DNA from 2 places in the Bradyrhizobium sp. WCU1 genome. Region 1 is predicted to be linked to the other one. Evidence: riboswitches for the same ligand, from Rfam matches in the RefSeq annotation. Region 1 holds a riboswitch; the other holds the start of a gene.

Region 1 (7,391 bases):
GAGGTGCCCTCGGGCACGGTGATCTGGTTGCCGTCGATGGTCAGCGTCACCATCGCCTCGGATTTGGATTTGGGCGTGCCGAAGTCGGTTTCCTGGATCAGCGACATCGTGATTTCCTTGCTATTCCGCGGCCTGCAGCCGGGCCGGTGCGGGACCAAAGTCTTCCCGGAAGTGTTTCAATGCGCTCATCACGGGGTAGGGCGTGAAGCCGCCGAGCGCGCAGAGCGAGCCGAACTTCATGGTGTTGCAGAGGTCTTCGATCACGGCGAGGTTTTCCGCGACGCGCTCGCCATTGATGATCTTGTTGATGGTCTCGACGCCGCGGGTCGAGCCGATCCGGCACGGCGCGCACTTGCCGCAGGATTCGATCGCGCAGAACTCCATCGCGAAGCGCGCCTGCTTGACCATGTCGACGGTGTCGTCGAACACCACGATGCCGCCATGCCCGATCAGGCCGTCGCGCGCCGCGAACGCCTCATAGTCGAACGGCGTGTCGAACAGCGCGCGGGGGAAGTAGGCCCCGAGCGGTCCGCCGACCTGCACCGCGCGCACCTCGCGTCCGGTGAAGGTGCCGCCGCCGATCTCGTCGACGAGTTCGCCGAGCGTCACGCCGAACGCGGTCTCGAACAGCCCGCCATATTTGATATTGCCGGCGAGCTGGATCGGCATCGTGCCGCGCGAGCGGCCCATGCCGAAATCGGCATAGGCCTTGGCGCCGTTGTCGAGGATGAAGGGGATCGCCGCGAATGACAGCACGTTGTTGATCACGCTCGGCCGGCCGAACAGGCCCTTGTGCGCCGGCAGCGGCGGCTTGGCGCGGACGATGCCGCGGCGGCCCTCTAGGCTCTCGAGCAGCGAGGTCTCTTCGCCGCAGACATAGGCGCCCGCGCCGACCCGCACCTCGAGATCGAACTCATGCGCGGAGCCGCCGATGCACTTGCCGAGCAGGCCGGCGCGGCGCGCGCCTGCGATCGCCGCGTTCATCGCCTCGACCGCGTGCGGATATTCCGAGCGGATGTAGATGTAGCCCTTGGTGGCGCCGACCGTGATCCCCGCGATCGTCATGCCTTCAATGACGACGAAAGGGTCGCCTTCCATGATCATGCGGTCGGCGAAGGTGCCGCTGTCGCCTTCGTCGGCGTTGCAGACGATGTATTTGCGGTCGGCACTGGCTTGCGCCACGGTCTTCCACTTGATGCCGGTCGGGAATCCGGCGCCACCGCGGCCGCGCAGGCCTGACGTGGTGACGTCGGCGAGGATCTGGTCGGAGGTCAGCGTCAGCGCCCGCTCCAGGCCCTTGTAGCCGCCATGGGCGCGGTAGTCGTCGACGGAGCGCGGATCGATCACGCCGCAACGGGCAAAGGTGAGGCGTGTCTGGCGCTTCAGCCAGGGGATCTCGTCTGTGAGACCAAGCCGCAGGGCATGCGGGCCATTGCCGGCCATCGCATCGAGCAGGGATGGCACGTCCGCAGGTGTTACCGGACCGAAGGCGATGCGGCCCTGCGCGGTTGCCAGTTCGACCATCGGCTCCAGCCAATACAGCCCGCGCGAACCGGTCCTGACGATCTCGATCGGCGTGCCGCGCGCGGCTGCGGCTTGCGCGACGGCGAGGGCGACCTCATCGGCGCCGACGCCGACCGCGCCGGCGTCGCGGGGGATGAAGATCCGCATCGTCATCGCTGTGCCTCCGCGACCAGCGCATCGATGCGCGCTTCATCGAGCCGGCCGACCACGCGACCGTCGAGCATCGCCGAGGGCGCGGTGGCGCATAGCCCGAGGCAGTAGATCGGCTCCAGCGTCACGCGCTCGTCCGCGGTGGTATTGCCTAGGGAAACGCCGAGTTTTGCCTCCGCGCGCGCGGCAAGCCGATCGCCGCCGGCAGCCTGGCAGGCCTCGGCGCGGCACAGCTTGAGGACGTGGCGTCCGGCCGGTTGCTTGCGGAAGTCGTGGTAGAAAGTGAACACGCCGTGCACCTCGGCGCGGGACAGATTGAGTGCCTCTGCGACCATCGGGATCGCGGGCTCAGGCACGTAGCCGAACGCTTCCTGCAGCGCGTGCAGGATCACCAGCGTGGCGCCTTCAAGCCCGGCATGTTCGGCGATGATCTCAGCGCCGCGCGCCCTGTCCCAAGGTTCGTATCCCACCGTCATCCGCGCTTCTCACGATCCGTTTTTTGCTCCGCACATCAGAGTTGGAATTGTTCGAAACATCAATAAAGCTGTCTCATGCGGCGATTGCGAAACGCGATTAATAGCGTTGTGCGATGGGACGATTTAGGATCGCAATAATGGTCTGGAATCACGCACTTCCGCGCCGCTTTGGATTTCGGAATCGCACCCGGATCGTGCTACCTATGGACGCGTCGGGCTGCCGTTTTAGGGCGCCGTTTTCCGAGGGGGTTTGAGCCTTGATCGACAAGCTGGAACTGCTGCTGGCGCTGGCCAAGGAACGGCATTTCGGCCGCGCTGCGGAGGCCTGCGGCGTCACCCAGCCGACCATGTCGACCAGCCTCAAGCAGCTCGAGGAGATCCTCGGCGTCATGCTGGTGCAGCGCGGCTCGCGCTTCCAGGGCTTCACGCCGGAGGGTGAGCGGACGCTGGACTGGGCGCGGCGCATCGTCGGCGACGCGCGGGCGATGAAGCAGGAGATCAACAGCCTCAAGGACAAGCTGTCCGGCGAGATCCGGATCGCGGCGATCCCGACCGCGCTCGGCATGGTGGCCTCGCTGACGACGCCGTTCCGCGCGCGCCATCCGGATGTGCGTTTCCGCATCCAGTCCTGCACCTCCGCCGATGTGCTCGGCCTGCTCGAAAATCTCGAGGTCGACGCCGGGCTGACCTATATCGAGAACGAGCCGATCGGCAAGGTCCGCACCATCCCGCTCTACAATGAGAGCTATCGGCTGCTGACGGCGCCGGACGCGATGTTCGGCGACCGCAAGCAGGTGACGTGGAAGGAGGTCGGCACCGTGCCGCTCTGCCTGCTCACGCCCGACATGCAGAATCGCCGCATCATCGACCGCGCGCTGACCTCGGTCGGCGCGGAAGCGACGCCGACGCTGACGTCGAACTCGCTGCTCGTGCTCTACACCCATGTGAAGACCGGACGTTGGGCCAGCGTGATGCCGGCCAAGCTCGCCGAGACGCTGGGCCTCGCGGACGCCGTGCGCAGCATCCCGATCGTCGATCCGGTGGTGGACTACAGCATCGGCCTCGTGATCCCGCAGCGCGATCCGATGACGCCGCTGATCGCAGCCCTGGTGCAGGTCGCGCGCGAGGTCGCGCCGAAGCTGGAGAGCGCGTAGCGTCTCGCGGCCGTCGGTACATCGACCTCATATCTCGAGGCGGTAGTAAAGTGAATGCGTTTCGCCGTCCGGCTCCCATGGCGAGGTGGCCCGGAACCCCAGCCGTTCATAGAGACGATGTGAGACCGCCAGCATCTTGTTGCTGGACAGGCGAATGCTTTGGTATCCGGCGGTCCGCGCGAAGCGGATCAATCCTTGCGCGATCGCCTGGCCGATGCCGCGCCCGCGGTGAGCCGGCGTGAGAAACATGCGGGTCAGCTCGCATTCCCGGTCGTCGACGCGCCTAATTGCACCGGTGCCGACAATCTCGTCCGCGACGGTCGCGCACAGAAACAGTGCGCGATCGCCGTATGCAGTTTCCGCGTGGTCGACATCCCCAAGCCGTGTATGGATGAATTCGCGCGCGAAGGGATCCGGATGATCGCCGAAATGTTCCTGCCAGACGGCTTCAATGAGCCGTCGGACCTCAGTCGCGTCGCCGGGCCGGAACGGCCGGATGATGCAGTCCGGTACGAGCGCTAAATCATCTTCCATTGACGCCGCCTCTTAAACGTTGACGCGCGATGTGTTGTTCAGCTCCGCTATCAGGTCGGCGCGCCGGAGGCCGACCTGGACTCCGACCCGATCGACGGAGTGGGCGATTGGCGGGCTGGACTTCGCGACCGCGACCGTGACGCTGTCGATCATTGCGAAGCGCTGAAGCAGGCTTTCGGCAATCGCTTCACCGAGGGTTTCGAGTGTCTGGAACCTGGCCGATGATGCAATCTCGACGGTGGCCTCGACAACGGCGTCGTACCTGACGGAGCAATTCAGATCGTCGCTGCGGTGGGTTCGGACATCACGCAGCATCGCCGAGACATCGAACGTGAATCGCTGGCCGAGCGACCGTTCTTCCTCGAACAGGCCGTGATAACCATATGTCCTGAGTCCGGTGATCGTGATCGACGTCAGCTTGGGCGGCTCCTGCAAGAAGCGTTTGATCGGGATATCCCGATTGCCCAGGCGAACGGCAGGTCGTTTCGCGCTTCCCGATGGTGCTCCATCCAAGGTCGCCAGTCGCGCGAGGAGGCAACGGTTAGCAGCATTCTCCAGCACCGGCAACGGGCAATGAGGGCACTGCCGCCATGCGTTGGCGATAGCCGTTGTTACGCCGCTTCCGGCAGCTTCATCTGCAGCGTCCGCGGATCGCGGGGGAGCGAGACGCGGACCACGGTGCCGACGCCGAGCTTGGAGCGCAGCTTCATCGAGCCGCCGTGCAAATTGGTGAGCGAGCGGGCGATCGCAAGTCCGAGGCCCGAGCCCTGGTAGCTCTTGGTGAGCTGGCTCTCGACCTGCTCGAACGGCTTGCCGAGCCGCCGCAGCGAGTCCGGCGCGATGCCGATGCCGCTGTCGGCGATCAGCAGCACGATCGAGTCTTCGAGCATCTGGCCGCGCACCAGCACGCGGCCGTTGTCGGGCGTGAACTTCACGGCATTGGAGAGCAGGTTGACGATGATCTGCTTGACCGAGCGGCGGTCGGCGACGACCGAGATCGTGTTTTCGATATCCGATTCCAGCGACAGCCCCTTGTGCTCGGCGCGGCCGGACACCACCCGCAAGGACTCGGCGAGGATGCCGGAGAGGTCGAGCGGCTCCATGTCGAACTTCATGCGGCCGGCTTCGATCTTCGACATGTCTAGGATGTCGTTGATGACCTCGAGCAGGTATTTTCCCGAGGTCAGGATGTCGTGGCAGTACTCCGCATACTTGTCCGAGCCGAGCGTGCCGAACAGGCCGGAGCCCATGATCTCGGAGAAGCCGATGATGGCGTTGAGCGGCGTGCGCAGTTCATGGCTCATATTGGCGAGGAACTTCGACTTCGCGGCGTTGGCGTCCTCGGCGCGGGTCTTTTCCTGCGAATACTTCTCGGCGAGGTCGGCGAGCTCGACGGCCTGCCGCTCCAGCTCGGATTGCGAGCGCTGCAGGTCGATCACGGTGGCGCGCAACCGCAGATCGTTGTCGACCAGCTTCTGCTCGTGCGCCTTGATGCGGGTGATGTCGGTGCCGACCGAGACGTAGCCGCCGTCTTTGGTGCGGCGCTCGCTGATGTGCAGCCAGCTGCCGTCGTCGAGCTGGGCCTCGAAGGTCCGGGCGCCCGGCGCCGGCACGCCGCTTTCGTGCAGGCGGGTGCGCACTTCGGGCATGCTGCCGACCTCGATCACGGTCTCGTAGGAGGTGCCGGGGCTGACGGCGCTGTCCGGCAGCTTGTGCAGCCGCTGGAAGTGCGAGTTGCAGAGCACGAGCCGATCATCGGCATCCCAGAGCACGAAGGCTTCCGGAATGGTCTCGATGGCGTCGCGCAGCCGGAGGTCGGCTTCCACCGACTTCTCGGCGAGACTCTTCTGCTCGGTGATGTCGACCGCGATGCCGATCAGGTGCAGGCCGCCGTCAGCGGCGGCCTGGCTGAGCTCGCAGCGCACCCGCAGCCAGATCCAGTGGCCGCCGACATGGCGCATGCGAAAACTCTGGTCGATGTGATCGATCTTGCCCGAGATCAGCTGGTCGGCGAAGTCGAACAAATTGATGTCGTCGGAATTCACCAGCGCATTGACCTCGCCGAAGGTGAGGAGGTCGTTGCGGCTGTCGAGGCCGAGCAGGGTGAACATCGACTGCGACCAGAAGATCCGGCCGCGCGACAGGTCCCAGTCCCACAAGCCGCAGCGGCCGCGGTTGAGCGCGGTGTCGATCCGGCCGCGCACGGCATCGTTGATCAGGTCGCCCTCGCGGGCGCGGGTCGATTGCCAGTGGAAGGCGAAGCCGAGGATCAGCACCACGAAGCTCGTGGTCGCCGACAGCGTCACCGAGAGCGCGGCGTCCGAGCCCCAGATCGGCTCGTTCATCTCCTGGATGACCACGACCTGGCCGGGCAGCGACTTGACGAGCTGCGAGATCGCCAGCGCGCCGGTGCCGTTGGGCAGGGTCATGTCGCTGACCGCACCCTGCTGACCCGGAGCGATCAGAAGCTGCGCGGTGGAGACGATGTCGAGGATGCGATCGTTCTCGCCGGCGCCGTCGATCGGCACGCGCGCCAGCACGCGGTGATCGGCGCCGGTGATGATGACGTGGCGGCCATAAGCGGTGCCCCAGGACGGGATCAGGTCCGGCAACAGCTCCTGCATCTTCTCGATATTTGTGAGCCGCTCGCGGCGCACCGAGGTCAGGCGGTCGAGACGCTCGGCGAGGATGTCGGAGAGCGCTGCAAGGTCGCGCTTCATCGCGCCGCGCTTCTGCCGGTTCTGGTCGATCACCTGGACGAAGGCGCCGAGGCAGATCGTGATGAGGAAGGCGATGATGAGCGTCGGGACAGCGCGGCGCAGTGCAGGCTCGGCCGTCAAGAGCCTGTGATAGGCCGGTTTCGCGATCGATTGCGCCAATCCCTTGATCGAATCGGATTGGACGCACGCGTTCGCTGCATGCGCGCGCGCCATGCCCTAGACCCCCGCTCTAAGCTGATTTTTACCCGGATCGGATGCTCCCCACGATGCATCCGAATCATGATCATTTGAATCCAGATTTCCGGGACTGTCGAGAGTCAACGATTCGTTAATGCGAAATAATTCTTGCTCAAAACAGAATCAGCAGGCGCAAAGTGAGTCCGAAAGGGGAACGGCTCCGTAGAATTACGCGCGCGCCGGTTCAGCGTGACTGATCACGCGCTTCACGGTCGGGAACGCGCGGCGCAGTTTGCGTTCGATCTCGTCGACGCTTTCGTGCACCTTGATCACACTCATCGTAGGCGCGGCTCGGCAATGGAAATTGACGACCTCGCCGGCGTCGGTGTTGCGGACCCGCACGTTGTGAATGTCGTGGATCGCGCCGCCATCGGCAAATCCGGCCAGCGCGGTCTTGATTGCTTCGACGCGATCGGCCGCGGCGTCGGTTCCCCACGGCAGTTCCGGCTGGAGCGGCTCGATATGGGTGTCGACCTCGACGTCCTCGCCGAAATCCTCGCGGATCGCGCGCTCGAGCTCATGGGCGATATCGTGCGCGGCGTCCAGTGCCATGTCGCTGTCGAGCTCAAGGTCGATGCCGACGATCAGCTTGCCGT
Region 2 (7,391 bases), 1.8 Mb from region 1:
CGCTGACCCAGGCCAATTATGTCGAGCACTACGGCCTGTTGCGCGAAAAGCTGCCGAACGGCCGCTACCAGGCGGTCGAGCCGCGCCACTCCTGGAACACCAACCACATCGTCTCGAACCTGATGACGTTGCATCTGCAACGTCACTCGGACCACCACGCCAACCCGATGCGCCCCTACCAGTCATTGCGCGATTTCGACGACATTCCGCGGTTGCCGAACGGCTACACCGGCATGTTCGGACTGGCTGCGATCCCGCCGCTCTGGTTCCGCGTGATGGATCCGAAGACCTTGGCCTGGGCCGGCGGCGACAGGAGCAAGCTCAATCTGGGCGAGCGGCCGCACACCGAGCCCGGCATCGCAACGTCGTAGCTGACATCGCCCGGCTTCCGGGCAGGTGGTGGCGGTCCTTACGCGGACCGCCGCTTCATCGCGCCGATGCCGAGGAAGGCGCCGTTGACGGACGGATACTGGCTGGTGAACTCGAACGTGTCGAAGATGGGCGCTTCGAACTGCTTCAGCGCCGTCCACAGCAGCGTCGTATCCGGGCAAGCCTGGGAATGGATGTCGTGATGCGCGATGATCCTGGCGTGTGAGCGCACCAGCAGATGATCCAGCATCGCGCCGCGCAGGCTGTGATCCCCGTCGATGAAGACGAAATCGGGCTTCAGCTGCTCGACATGCGCCGCGACCAGCGGCGAGGTTGAATAGTCCTGCATGTAGACCGGCTCGATGCCGCCCTGCTGCTGCAGCAGATCGAAATAGGTCGAGATGAACGGCGTCGGCGCGATCGGATCGAGCGCGATCACTGTCTTGAGGTCGGCACCGCTGGCCCTCAGCCACTCCGTCACCAGAATGAACATGCCGCCCCAGCGGCAGCCGATTTCCATGTAGGAGGAAATGCCGGTCGCGTTGCGCGCAAGCCAGGCCAGATACGGCGCGAGCTGGTTCGGATACTGCCAGAGGTGCAGACCCCTGCCGAAATACGGCGCAAGCTCCGGCGGCTGCTCACGCAGCAGCTCGTCATTGAGGCCCAGCGCAGGGATGAACTGCCGTTCGAGGAATTCCACGTCCAGGCGTTGAGCCGGGGTCAGTGCTGCGATGATGCCGATCGCCTCGCGAACAAACGGCGCAAGATCGGCGAAACGCTGGTACCGGTCGGCTGGAGCAAACTGGGCGGTGAGCATCGGCGCAATCACACGGACGGCTGGAGTGAGACGCGGAGACCCAAGTCGTCGCGCCTCCGATGATTGAACGGATAGGACATCCGTCTCGGGCGCAAAATCTCGCAATCGGCCTCAAATAATCCGTCCCGCTGGCACGTCCCGTTGCCGGGTTGCCTTCACCCACTCGGGATCTTGGCCCGCACCGCCTCCACGCCGGCGTCGGTGACGCGGTATCGGCGGCCCAGTTCCGGGACGATCCAGCCCTTCTCGATCATTCCGGCAATGGTGCTCGGGCCGACGCCTGCGGGAAACGAACGGCGGTTGCGGATCGCATCGATCGCGACCCGCTCGAGATGGGTCGCAACGTGCGACGGGCGGGCGCGAAACGCCTTGGCCATGATGAGTACGGACAACACCTCGGCGCGCCGCCGCACGGCCGACGCGCTGCGGGTCAGTTCGTTGCTGATCTCGAGTGCATTCTTGCCGGCCCTGGCGAGTTCTCTGAGCCTTTCGTCCTCGTCAGGGCTCCAGCGCCGCACGATCCCCATCTGCCCCTCACCGCCTGAATACCCACCTCGAACCGATGCATACGCAGGCAGCGCTGATTTGCCATGTGACTTTCGGCACCTCTTGAGGTGACGTCGAGACTGTCGCCATCAAGAGGGCCGATCGTCGACGTTTGTCTCACTTAGTGCTTGCTGGGTTCGAGCGTGACGAGCACGCCGGTCGGTTCGGGCTCGTGCGGCCGCAGCGAGGTCAGCTCCGGGTCGCTCCAGTCGGCGAGGCTCACCACCTCGCCGGTCTGCCCCGGCATGCCGGAGCTCTGCGCCGGTTCGAGGACCTTGAGTCCGCTGGTGTCGACGAAGAATGTATGCTCGCCGAATACGCTGTTCAGTTGCGCCACGGCAGAATGATCGTCCGGAAGCACCTGGGCGTTCAATTGCGTCATGGTCTGTTTGACTTGCGTGGCATTCAGCTTCATCCGCTGCTCCTTTGTTGGTTCCGGCCCTGGCTGTTTCCTCGGCTGGTTCCTCCCCGCCCGCGCCCCTCGCCGGAGGCTTCAAGGTCTCGAACCGATCAGGCCACGAAACGTTCCGCACGCGCAACGCATTGACCCGTCCGCGCGGTTCCACACTTGCCGCTGTACGAAGTAGCGGAGACTATGTCCGCGTGCGCTCCGCCGGCCGCATGTGGATCAGCGCATCGAGCACGAGGACGAGCACAGGGCGCTGCTCCTCGTTGACGAGCTCGGTCTTGAAGATCACCACGGCGTCGCGCCGCTCCGGCCTGAGGGTGATCTTCTGGATTTCGGATTGGCCGGTCAGCGTGTCTCCCGGGCGGACCGGGCTCGGAAGACGAATTTCAAAACTCCGCCCGACGATACCCGCCACCTTGCTCCAGATCGCCTCCACGACGAGGCGCTGATAGATCGCCATGGTGTTGAAGCCGCTTGCGATCAGACCACCGAACGGACCCGCCGCCGCCGCGGCGCGATCGGTATGGATCGGCACCGGATCATATTTTGCTGCGAACGCCAGAATCTCCGCTTCCCCGATCGCGTAGGTGCCAAGCTTGAATGTCTGGCCCTCGGTGAGATCTTCCGCATACAGCATCGCGCGCCTCCATCTGCCGCGCGACGATAGCCGAACGCTGCGGGCTTTCCATTACCTCCGGGGTCATGAACTTCGCGCGCGACCGCCCTGCGCGAATCCGAGACGCGAGCAGGACCGGCCGCGCGCCTTTGAGCGCGCATCCCGCGCTATTGCAGCCGCGCCGCCCTCGCCTTGGCGGCCTTCACGGTGTTCTCCATCAGGCAGGCGATCGTCATCGGGCCGACACCGCGCGGCACCGGCGTGATCGCACCGGCGACCTGCAACGCCTCGTCGAACGAGACATCGCCGCACACCGCATAACCGCCGTCCGGCTTCTCGACGCGCGTGGTCCCGACGTCGATCACGATGGCCTGCGGCTTGATCCAGTCGCCGCGCACGAGCCCGGCCTTGCCCACCGCGCTGACCAGGATATCGGCCTGCCGGCAGATGCTGCTGATGCCACGGGTGTGGACGTGGGTCTGCGTCACGGTCGCCTGCTCCTGCAGCAACAGCGCGGCCATCGGCTTGCCGACGATGTTGGAGCTGCCGATCACCACGGCATGCGCGCCGGTGAGATCGGGGCGGATCGATTTGATCAGCCTGAGACAGCCGAGCGGCGTGCACGGCACCAGCGCATCGTCGCCGTGAAAAAGCCGGCCCGCGTTCAGGGCGTGCAGGCCGTCGACATCCTTTGCGGGATCGACCGCGGCCATCACCCGCAGGGCGTCGATATGCGCCGGCAGCGGCAGCTGGATCAGGATGCCGTCGATGTCGTCGCGCCCGTTGAGCGCCACGATCCGGGCAAGCAGATCGGCCTCGCTGGCGTCGTCCGGCAGGCGCTCGACCTCGCCGCGCAGGCCAAGCCGCTCGGCCATCCTGACCTTGCTCTGCACGTAGATCTGGCTCGCCGCGTCACAGCCAACCAGCACGACCGCAAGCCCCGGCGCGCGGGGCAGTCGGTCCAGTTCACTCGCAACCTTGTCGATGACAATTTGGGCATGCGCATGCCCATCAAGAATGTTCGCCGTCATGGCACCTCCGTTTCGAAGCGGTGCCCAGGCGCGCGGCGTTCAGTCTCTGCGCTCCCCGATGGTGGTCCATCCAAGCGCCAGTCGCGCAGATGGCGCCGTCATAGCCGTCCGGCCCGGCAAAGGCAAATCACGCTCGGTTGCGGCCGGACCGGCGACGAATTGCCCCTGTTCTTGCCAGTGGATCGGCGGCGGGCGGGGCGTCCCTGGGGGTAGGATTCGGGCAAAACTTGCGATAAGCCTCGGCGCTTGCCGGGCTTTTCCGATCCCCGGCGCCATCCCTTCCGGTCATCACGCCATTTCGGACATTTTCAACATGAGACATATCATCTTCGCGCTGGCGCTCCTCTGCCCGGCAGCCGCGCTTGCCCAAGGCACCACTCCAGCCACCACGCCACCCGCTGCCGCCGACAAGCCGGCGGGCGCGCAGCCGATGGTGGGCGACAAGCCGCTGGTCCAGGTCGGCAAGAAGTCAGCCGGCAAGAAGGGCGAGAAGGCTGCCACGCCCGGTAAGCCGCAATCGGCCGCGCAGAAGCTTCAGGCCTGCCAGGACATCGACGACGCCACCAAGGAGCGGTTGATGTGCTACGATGAGATCTTCAAGCCGCAGCCCAAGCCGAAGGCCGCCCCCGCCAAGGGCGTCAACGAATGCCGGTTCGTAAAGGAAGAGGACGAGCGGCTGACCTGCTACAACGGCTTCGCCGACAAGATTCCGCGCCTGCCGCGCTAACCCGCCTGATCATGCGGACATGAAAAAGCCGCCGCAAGCATTTGCGACGGCATATCGGTTGCCGGCTGCGGCCCTACCAGGTGCCGAAACCGCCAAAGAAGCCCATGCGCGGCTGCTGCTGTGCAACGCGGTAAGGCTGATACGTGCCGGGCTGCGCCAGCCGCATCGGCTGCTGGGGATGGGCATGGTAACGCGCAACCTTGTGCTTCTTCGCCGCCTGCGGCTGGGCCTGCGCCGGCTGCTCGGCTGGCTTAGCGTCGGCTACGACTGCGCCCTTGCGCGCGTCAGCCTTCTCCGGCGGAATGAACTGGGCGAAGGTGTCGCGGACGCGGGCCTGTGCCGAGGCGTCGCCGGCAGCCGCCGGGCTCGTCGCGGCGACCGCGTTGACCTGCGCCGGAACGATGGTCGGCAGGTTGGTATCGTAGACCACCCGCTCAGGCAGCTTTTGGGTCGACCTGATCCGGACCATGGTCTTGTCGACGCCCGGCGATGAGATGGTCTGGCTTTGGCCGGGAACTACGGCCTCCTGCGGCACAATGGCGTTGACGACGAAGAGCAGCGCGAGCAGCACTCCACCAACGAACAGGAAATAACGCGCCACAGGCATCTTGGTAGCTCCCCCCGCGCCACGGGCGCGGTTCATCTCGGCGCGACGACATCAGTCATCGCGCGGGCGAATTCATCGTCTGCGCATGATTACCCGGACAGTCGCCATCCCGCGCTTCCGGGCCGTTCACTAACGGTCGGCTTACTAGTTAGTTCCTGCCTGGCCGTTACGGTTCACCCGGCAAGTCAATTCCCGGTCACTTTTTCGGGATGCAGGGTTTAGGCGCGGCTGGCGGTCACGACGGAGCATTTCGCCTTGTTTGCGTTAACATTTACGAACCCGATTAACATCTGCGAGTAGGTCTTCCGGCTCTTCATGGCGATGGTGTCCGGGATGAGCCGCTTGCGCTCGGTCATAGGGCTGCCGTCGCGGCGGATGAAGGCGCAGGCGATCTCGATATCCTTGACCGCGAAATCGTTGGCGTTGCGCAGTGTCAGCGTGACCAGCATCTTCGAACCCAGCCCGCCGCGGCGCCACGATTGCGAGGCGATCCGCACCCTGTTCAGCGGCGATCGTTCGGCGCCCGGGCCGGGCTGCCTCAACTCCTCGGCCGGCTGCGGGGCAGCGGCCATGCCGACCGTGGCCGGCTCATCGGCCGGTACGGCCAGCCCCTCTCTTGCGGCCTGGGCGGGCTGCGCCCCGGTCGGCACATCCTGTGCGGTGCGGATGGTGGCTGAAGGCACCGGCCAGATGTCTTGATCTCCGCCGTCGCTCGGCTCGGGGAGCATGAACCAGGCGACAATTCCGGCGATGGCGATCAGCGACAGCAGCATGCTGGCGTAGAAGCGGCCGTCAGCGAGACGTCCGGCCGCAACATGTCGAAACGACGCCAAACCGATCCGCATCGTCGTGCCCTCACCCTCGACGCTCGATCAAGCCGCCCCATCGCCGCAGGCGGCATCCAGGACGGCCGCAGGTCGAGCGGCCACGCGAGAACAATCGCCGCCGGACGGAATGGTTTCATACCGGTACGACAATCTTGCGACGTACTGCACGGAGTGGCATCAGGGCTGGCCGCTCGCTAGATTTGCGCTGCACGGGAGCGAGTGCCGCGCACCCGAGCGGCGCGAGAACAACAAGGAGATCGCAATGCCCGTCGTCGTCACGTGGGACCACGTCCATCTGCGCAGTCCCGATCCCGAAGCCACAGCGACCTGGCTGCGCGACATTCTCGGCGGCGAGATCGTCCGCGGCCCCGGCCGCATCGACGTCCAACTCGGCGGCGCCAGGGTTTTCATTGCGGAGGTGACGCAAGGCGACGGCGTCAATGCCCCGCCGGTGACGCCCTATCAGGGGCTCGATCATTTCGGGCTGTCGGTGAAGGACATCGACGCGGTCGCGGCCGAGATCAAGGCCAAGGGCGTCGAGTTCACCAAGGAGCCGACCACGATCCGCCCCGGCGTACGGATCTGCTTCATCCGCGGCCCGCAGGGCATCTCGATCGAACTGCTCGAGCGCGACAAGAAGTACGTGTGAGCGACGATTGCCTCGCTACGTCATGCTACCCGGCATGAAACAGCGGATCGTCACGCCCATGTAGCTCTTGATCGGCCACACCATCGCGCGGCCGGCCCGGTTGGGCTCGGTGACCACGGCCTCGTCGGGCACGTCAATCCACGTCCCGTCGAGGCGCACGCGATAGTGTCCGTTCTTCGATTCCCAATCGACATCGCTGACCGCACTGCCGTCGGCATCCGAGCAGCACGGCCCCTTGCCGCTACGCAGACCGTCGAACCATTCCTTCAGCGGCGAATTGGCGTAGCGGCCGTCAGGATCACGCGCCTGTGCAAGCTGCGCAGCGGCGACCGACGTAAGCGCGACCAGACCAAGCGACAGAAACACTCTCATGCGGCCGCGACGACGGTCAACCAAGGTTCCGGGCAAGATTCTGGGCTCGTCGTTCCGGCCTGCCAAGCGGCCGCCAGCTTCCAACCTGTCTGTCATGTATGTTGCTCCAGCACTCACCGGCCAGTGCAACCAGAGCCATGCATTTCGCGGGCCAGTTCGATTCGCGCGCACGGTCCGCTGTCATCGCGCCGTCACACCGCCTGGCAGGAACCGAGGGTTCACGGCTTCTCCGGACCCCCCCCCCCCGGAATCAACCTGCCGCATTGCACGAGGTTGCTCGCTTTGGCATAAAAAACCAATCCGGATTGCTGCGGGCGCGGCAGCCGGTCCAATGGAACGTTATGAAGAACGGGCTGTACTCAATCCACGTCACCCTGCTGGACGGACGCGTCGGCAAGGGCAGCGGGGTGATTCTCTTCCG

Evidence for each region. A riboswitch is a leader RNA that binds a small molecule or an ion and turns the genes downstream of it on or off. The one in region 1 is predicted to bind ZMP and ZTP.
Region 2: it holds a riboswitch for ZMP and ZTP, as region 1 does, so the genes downstream of both, ACTUWL_RS31125 (bifunctional 5,10-methylenetetrahydrofolate dehydrogenase/5,10-methenyltetrahydrofolate cyclohydrolase) here and folB (dihydroneopterin aldolase) in region 1, are expected to answer to the same signal.

The regions. Positions count from the first base shown of each region.
Region 1 is NZ_CM130280.1:867,870-875,260, reverse strand. It holds gene fdhF (formate dehydrogenase subunit alpha) at 1-107, opposite strand, end outside; gene ACTUWL_RS04030 (formate dehydrogenase beta subunit) at 121-1,677, opposite strand; gene ACTUWL_RS04025 (formate dehydrogenase subunit gamma) at 1,674-2,150, opposite strand; gene ACTUWL_RS04020 (LysR family transcriptional regulator) at 2,408-3,304, shown strand; gene ACTUWL_RS04015 (GNAT family N-acetyltransferase) at 3,332-3,838, opposite strand; gene folB (dihydroneopterin aldolase) at 3,851-4,273, opposite strand; ZMP/ZTP riboswitch at 4,294-4,374, opposite strand; gene ACTUWL_RS04005 (sensor histidine kinase) at 4,450-6,771, opposite strand; gene ACTUWL_RS04000 (cation-efflux pump) at 6,964-7,391, opposite strand, start outside.
Region 2 is NZ_CM130280.1:6,650,760-6,658,150, reverse strand. It holds gene ACTUWL_RS31150 (alkane 1-monooxygenase) at 1-371, shown strand, start outside; gene ACTUWL_RS31145 (hypothetical protein) at 410-1,186, opposite strand; gene ACTUWL_RS31140 (hypothetical protein) at 1,342-1,713, opposite strand; gene ACTUWL_RS31135 (hypothetical protein) at 1,854-2,147, opposite strand; gene ACTUWL_RS31130 (MaoC/PaaZ C-terminal domain-containing protein) at 2,326-2,778, opposite strand; gene ACTUWL_RS31125 (bifunctional 5,10-methylenetetrahydrofolate dehydrogenase/5,10-methenyltetrahydrofolate cyclohydrolase) at 2,925-3,788, opposite strand; ZMP/ZTP riboswitch at 3,804-3,883, opposite strand; gene ACTUWL_RS31120 (hypothetical protein) at 4,102-4,515, shown strand; gene ACTUWL_RS31115 (hypothetical protein) at 4,589-5,122, opposite strand; gene ACTUWL_RS31110 (hypothetical protein) at 5,341-5,967, opposite strand; gene ACTUWL_RS31105 (VOC family protein) at 6,212-6,598, shown strand; gene ACTUWL_RS31100 (hypothetical protein) at 6,614-6,970, opposite strand; gene ACTUWL_RS31095 (GrlR family regulatory protein) at 7,312-7,391, shown strand, end outside.